2 regions of the Arthrobacter sp. NPDC058127 genome follow, and region 2 is predicted to be linked to the other one. Evidence: predicted binding sites of a transcription regulator. Region 2 holds the regulator's gene; the other holds the start of a gene.

Region 1 (3,350 bases), on a different contig from region 2:
TTATCCGCGCCCAGGCGGTTGGAACGGGTGATCAGCTGTTCAACAGTCTTGTTAGTCATTTTCTATGCGCCCCATCCGGCTTGCTGGCCGCCCACGCGGTCCTCGTTGATCTTCTTCTGGTAGCCGCTGGCCTTGAACGCGGTCATCGGGTCCGCGGGCAGGCCGCGCGATTCGCGCCACCCGGCCAGGACCGGCCGGACATCGGTATAGAAGGCATCGTTGAAAATGCCGTTCGCGGCAAGGACGTCGCCTTCACGCTGCGCCTCGGTGAGCGCGTCCGTGTCGATGAGCAGTGCCCGGGCCGTCATTTCCTGGACGTTGAGCACGGAGCGGATCTGGCCCGGGATCTTCTCCTCCAGGTTGTGGCACTGGTCCAGCATCAAGGCGACGCCCGAATCCTTTCCGAATCCGCCGCCGCGGATGACCTCGTGCATGATGCGGAACAACTGGAAAGGATCCGCGGCCCCGACGATCAGGTCATCGTCGGCATAGAAGCGCGAGTTGAAATCGAAGGAACCCAGCTTGCCCAGGCGCAACAGCTGCATCACGATGAACTCGATGTTCGTGCCCGGGGCATGGTGGCCGGTGTCCAGGCAGACGAAGGCCTTCTCCCCCAGAGCCAGCGTCTGTGCATAGGACGTGCCCCAGTCCGGAACGTCGGTGTGATAGAAAGCCGGCTCGAAGAACTTGTACTCCAGCACCAGGCGCTGGCTATCCCCAAGGCCCGCGTAGATCTCCTGGAGGGATTCCGCGAGGCGGTCCTGGCGGCCGCGCATGTCATCCTGGCCCGGATAGTTGGTGCCGTCAGCCAGCCAGACCTTCAGGTCCCGGGAGCCCGTGGCATGCATGATCTCGATGCACTCCAGGTGGTGATCGATCGCCCGGCGACGCACCGCCGAATCGGAGGACGTCAGGGAGCCGTACTTGTATTCGTCGTCCTGGAACGTGTTCGAGTTGATGGTCCCCAGTCCGATGCCAAGGTCCGCCGCGTACTCGCGGAGGGCGGAGTAATCGTCCACCTTGTCCCACGGGATGTGCAGTGCAACAGTCGGTGCAAGGCCCGTCAGTTCGTGGACTTTCGCGGCGTCAGCCAGCTTCTCCTGGATGGTCCGCGGGGTGCCGGGCGTACCGAACACCTTGAACCGTGTGCCCGAATTGCCGTAGGCCCAGGACGGGACCTCGATGGCCAGTTCCCCGAGGCGGCCCAGGGCCGTTTCCGTGGTGTTCATGATTGTTCCTTCTGTTGCCTGTGCGTCGTCTTCGAACAGCAATGCTTTTCTTCCTTGAATCGAAACCGTCTTGAATCGATTCATTCAAGAACCTATTCACACGGTAGGGCCTGCTTCCATGGCGTGTCAACAGTCAATCCCGGAGATTGCCAGTCGAACCACGTAATATTGATGAAGCGATTTGATTCGATTCATCAATTGGGAGGTTGAGCGTGCCAAGCGGCCCGGGAGCAAAGCTGACAGACGTCGCTGCCCTTGCGAGAGTTTCGGTCGGTACGGTTTCGAATGTCCTCAACCGGCCGGACCAGGTGTCCTTCGACAAGCGAACCCGCGTTCTGGCTGCCATCGAGGAACTGGGGTTCGTGCGCAACGAATCAGCCCGCTCGCTGCGTTCAGGATCCACCAGGAGCCTCGGCATGCTTGTGCTGGACGTGCGCAACCCCTTCTTCACCGATGTCGCTTTGGGCGCTGAAAACGTCGCCGAAGACCACAAGCACTCCCTGATCCTGGCCAACAGTGCCGAAGACGCCGGCCGAGAGCAGGCATATCTGGACCTGTTCGAGCAGCAACGCGTCCAAGGCGTTTTGATCACTCCGTTCGGACAAGTTCTTCAGCGGCTCGAAAGAATGCGCGATCGGGGCATCCCCTCAGTACTCGTCGACAGGCTCGCAAGCACGGATCAGTTCTGCTCGGTATCAGTGGACGACGTTGCCGGCGGCGCCACGGCCCTGGATCATCTCGTCAGCGTCGGTTCGGTACGCCCTGCATTCGTCGGCGGCCCTTTCACGCTGCAGCAGGTCGAGGACCGCTATCGGGGAGCCGCCGATGCGGCAGCACGTGCTGGGGTCCCGCTTCAGCTCTTCGAAACGCCGGATCTGAAATTTGAACGCGGGCGCCGGATTGGAGACCTAATGTCCAATCTCCAGTCCGACAAGCGCCCGGACGCCGTGTTTGCCGCCAACGATCAATTGGCTCTTGGTCTCTTGCAATCCTTCGCCGCGAACGGGCTCCGCGTGCCCGAGGACGTCGCCATCGTTGGGTTTGACGACATCGATTTTGCCTCGCAGTCGAGCATCCCGCTCACCTCCATCAGTCAGCCGAGGCAGCTGATCGGCGAGCGTGCCGCACAGCTCCTCTTCGACGAAATCGACGACGAACCCGGTCACGTCCACAGCCAAGTGGTGTTCACGCCGGAACTCGTGGCGAGGCAGAGCACCCTGCGCCGCTAGGCGGATCCTTTCGATCCGGCCGTCGGCACGAGATCGCCTTTTTCGGATGAAATGAGCGATATATAAGTCTCCAGTTGGGACCGCAGCTGATCCGCTGAGTGGTGTTCCGGCGTCAGCGTGGCCGTGATTTGGGCACCGAGCGCGAACGTCATGATCCCGCCAACGATGTCGTCGTCGTTCAGCCCCTCCCTCAGTTCGCCAAGTTCCCTGGCTTCACCGAGCTTGTCGAATAGTGCCTCACGCCATTGCTCCATCGAGGAATCATGCAAGGCGGCCTTCGCCGGGTCCGTCAGTGCGCGCTGCCAGAAGGCGATCGCGATTCGCGCCTCGTTGAGCCTCTCGGCGTCGAGCGGCAAAATTTCGTGGCAATAGCTGCGCAATGCAGACAGGCCCCGCTGGCCGGCCGTGGAATCGCTCATTCGGGTGTTCGTCTGGTTGAAGACGTGGCCGAAAGCAAACGTCAAGAGATCGTCTTTCGTAGGGAAATACGGCTTGAGGGCACCGTTGGCAAAGCCTGCCTCCGTTGCTATCTCGCGCATCGTGGCACCCTCTATCCCCCTGCTGGCGATGATCCGCCACGTGGCTTCGACAAGCTCCACCCGGCGCTTGTCGTGGTCTACGATCTTCGGCACGCTTTCCCCAAATCTTTTTTCTACAACCGTTGTGACTCAGATTACACGATGCTATTCTCTACACACATAGAAAATAAATCGCCACACACAAAGGCCTTCCATGAGCACAACTTCCTCTCCCGAAATCGCCGAAATGGCTGCGTTTGCCGGACTGTCTCCGTTTGCATTGACCAGTGCCGAAGACATCACGGCCGTCAGGGGCATTTTGGCTGACGCCGGACTCTTCAACGGATCCATCCGGATCGCCTACCTTGGCCTCC
Region 2 (3,350 bases):
AGACAGCTTGAGTCTTGCTTGGTTCCCTAGGGGCCAACGGTCATTGGGTGCCCCCGATAGGCGGTACCCTGTTAAGGAACGTTTTACGTCATTGTAAGAATCTGTCAGTTGTAAAAGTCTGTTGCTCAGTTCAAGGACCTCACCCAGCAGACAGAATCTCAATCTAGTTTGGTAAGGAACTTACGTGGGTTCAGTTATTAAGAAGCGCCGCAAGCGTATGGCCAAGAAGAAGCACCGCAAACTGCTTCGTAAGACCCGCCACCAGCGTCGCAATAAGAAGTAGAGATACTTCCTACAGCGTGAATGCCCGTTGCCTCTCGAGGCGGCGGGCATTTTTGCGTGTACGCCCCCTGTGACGCTCGCTCACGTATGTCGGTTGTATCGGCGGACGCTCGCTCACGTATGTCGGTTGTATCGGCGGACGCTCGCTCACGTATGTCGGGCGTTCGGCGGCTATATGTGAGCGAGGGTTGCTGGGGTTAGCCCCTCGGGCTGCGGAACTTGGAGAAACCCCGCCACAAACCGTAGACGGCGCCTCCGACAGTCGCGGCTTTGAGGCCGAGCGTGGCTGCCCGGCGGCCGGAACGGAAGTCATAAACCGGCCAGTTGTTCTCGCGCGCATGGCGGCGCAGCCCGGCGTCGGGATTGATGCACACCGGGTGGCCCACCAAAGTGAGCAGCGGGATGTCGTTATGTGAATCGCTGTACGCCCAGCACCGCTTGAGGTCCAGGCCTTCTTCGTCCGCTACGCGCTGCACAGCCACGGCTTTGGCTGGACCGTGGAGGATCTCGCCCACGAGCCGGCCCGTGTAGGCGCCATCTTCAACTTCGCCCACGGTACCTAGGGCGCCTGTGAGGCCGAGGCGCGTGGAGATGACGGTGGCGACTTCGATGGGTGTGGCGGTTACGAGCCAGACCTTGCGGCCAACCCGCAGGTGCTGTTCCGCCAGGGCCTTGGTACCAGGCCAGATCCGCGACTCGATCATCTCGTCGTAGACTTCTTCGCCCAGTTCCTTGATGTCGGATACCTTGATCCCCGCCGCGAGGACGAGCGCGGAATCCCGGACGGAATGGACGTCCTCCATCTTTTCGCCCCGTAGCACGAACTTGAATTGCTTCCAGGCGAAGCCCGCGGCTTGGGAAAGGGTGAAGGCCTTGCGTTCGTACATCTTCCGCGCGACGTGGAAGAGGCTGGCGCCCTTCATGAGGGTGTTGTCGACGTCGAAGAATGCGGCCTCGCCGTGCTGCTGCGTTGCGGCCGGCGCGGTGGCCACAACGGCGTTCTTCTCGACGGGCATGCCATGAGTCTAGTCAATCGCCCGGCCTCCTGCCGTTCGCACGGCTGTGCCGACGCTAAAGCGATACCTTTGAACCATGCCAAATCCCGACGTCGTACTCCTCACCAAAGCTGACTGCCACCTCTGCGCCGCGGCGCGTGACGCCGTCGAACGCGTGACCTCAAGCCTTGGGCTCACGTGGACGGAACAATCGATTGACACCGACCCTGTACTGCGCGAGCGCTACGCCGAGGAGATCCCGGTGGTATTCGTGGACGGTATCCAACGGGATTTCTGGAAAATCGATGAGGCACGATTGGTTCGGGTCCTGAAGAAGGCCATCGCAGCCTGAACATGCGTGCAGTGCTTTGTTGGCAATAGAGTGGGAAAACAAAGCGACGCAATGGAGAAGAACGTGACTGCGCTGGAACCGTCCGCCGAAGCTGTATCCGGGGACAAGGACTCTGCCGCGAAGCAGATACCACCCGCGGCTGTGGCCCGGATGACGCTTTACCTGCGCGCTCTGAACTCCCTGCTGGGCGAAGGCGTGGAACGGGTTTCCTCCGAGGCGTTGGCCGAGGCGTCGGGAGTCAGTTCGTCCACGTTGCGCAAGGACCTCTCCTACGTCGGCTCCTATGGAACGCGCGGCGTGGGATACGAGGTCCAGTACCTGAGCCGCCACATCGCGGCGGCGCTCGGCTTGACCCACGACTGGAAAGTGGCCATTGTGGGCGCGGGCAACCTTGGAAAGGCGTTGGCGCGCTACGGCGGATTCGAGTCGCGCGGTTTCGACGTGGTGGCGATCCTTGATGCCGATCCTATGGTCATCGGGAACGAAGTGGGCTGGCTGCGGGTCAGCGACGCCGCCAATCTTGAAACGGTCCTTCAGCGGACCGGCACCAACATGGTTGTGCTGGCCCTCCCGGCCGCGGTGGCGCAGGACGTTTGCGACCGCGTGATCAGCGCGGGTATCCGCAGCATCCTCAGCTTTGCGCCCGTCCTCCTGCAGGTTCCGCCGTACGTGAATCTGCGAAAGGTGGATATGGCCACTGAGCTTCAGATCCTGGCGTATCACGCACAACGGGCGCAGACCCCGGGCCAGGCCATTTAGGCCGAGCCGGGTCTGCGCCCGTTGTTTGTTCTTGGCGGTGGGCCGTGGACCGTACGCCGCGTGGCCTAACGGCCGTACGGCGCCTGGCCGTAGGGGTTCGCGAACGGCTGGGCCTTCCGGAAATACGGCGCCGAGGCCGGCAGGTACAACAGCACGATCGCGGCGACGCCCAGGAGGATGGTGATGGTGCCCATGCCGATCTGGGTCAGGCCGAGCAGGGAAATCGCCGCAAAGACCGTGCCCAGGATCCGGGCCCAGTTCTTGCCCTGGCGGACCTTGAACGCAACCAGTGCGTAGAGTCCGGCAAAAATCACCGAGAAAATAACCAGGACGGTGATCAAAATGCTGATGAAGGTGCTGGTGTCAATGCCAGATGCGTTGCTTCCTTGTGCCGACAACGCCTGATCGAGCATGTTCTTGCCTGCCGGCGAGTTCAGCGTAGCGATGGTGAAGGGAATGCCGATCAAGGTCAGCAAACCAGCGGCAAGTATGAGCCAGAAGGAGATGTTGACCAGCTGGGGGACTCCGGACGTGGCAGCGGGCTGCTGGCTGGGCCAAGCGACGGGGCCGCCCTGCCCGTACTGCGGGACGGAAGGCTGGCCGTACTGCGGCTGCTGAGGTGCCTGCTGCCCGTACTGCGGAGCCTGCTGCCCGTACTGCGGCGCGGACGGCTGGCCGTAAGGTGACGGCTGACCCTGCTGCGGTGTCTGCTGCCCATACTGCGGAGCCTGCTGGCCGTATTGCGGCTGCTGACCCTGCTGGGGTGTCTGCTGGCCGTATTTCGGCTGCTCAGGTGTGGGATTTTCGCCCGGAGTGGACGGTGGGTACGGAGGGGTGCTCATGGCATTCCTTTGCGTGTCGACTGCAGATACGGCTGCCGGGTGCAACGTGCCCTGCCCCCAGCTCGGCTTAATTCCACCGTACCCCGGAGGCACAGTGCTGGTGATGATTCGCGGTAAGAA

What was found. The regulator Rex, encoded in region 2, represses fermentation and respiration genes when NADH is low (regulators of the CRP and FNR family bind a similar motif). The targets are predictions, from matches to a motif close to CTTGTGAANNNNTTCACAAG.
Region 1: the regulator Rex is predicted to act here: its motif matches at 1,313-1,332, upstream of rhaI (L-rhamnose isomerase).

The regions. Positions count from the first base shown of each region.
Region 1 is NZ_JBHVTT010000001.1:121,231-124,580, reverse strand. Features, by position in the region: gene ACFVTG_RS00625 (bifunctional aldolase/short-chain dehydrogenase) at 1-59, opposite strand, end outside; gene rhaI (L-rhamnose isomerase) at 63-1,229, opposite strand; gene ACFVTG_RS00615 (LacI family DNA-binding transcriptional regulator) at 1,442-2,458, shown strand; gene ACFVTG_RS00610 (TetR/AcrR family transcriptional regulator) at 2,455-3,090, opposite strand; gene ACFVTG_RS00605 (primary-amine oxidase) at 3,224-3,350, shown strand, end outside.
Region 2 is NZ_JBHVTT010000002.1:42,011-45,360, forward strand. Features, by position in the region: gene ACFVTG_RS03515 (helix-turn-helix domain-containing protein) at 1-11, shown strand, start outside; gene ACFVTG_RS03520 (30S ribosomal protein bS22) at 185-283, shown strand; gene ACFVTG_RS03525 (HAD-IB family hydrolase) at 480-1,298, opposite strand; gene ACFVTG_RS03530 (glutaredoxin family protein) at 1,375-1,629, shown strand; gene ACFVTG_RS03535 (redox-sensing transcriptional repressor Rex) at 1,681-2,388, shown strand; gene ACFVTG_RS03540 (hypothetical protein) at 2,454-3,230, opposite strand.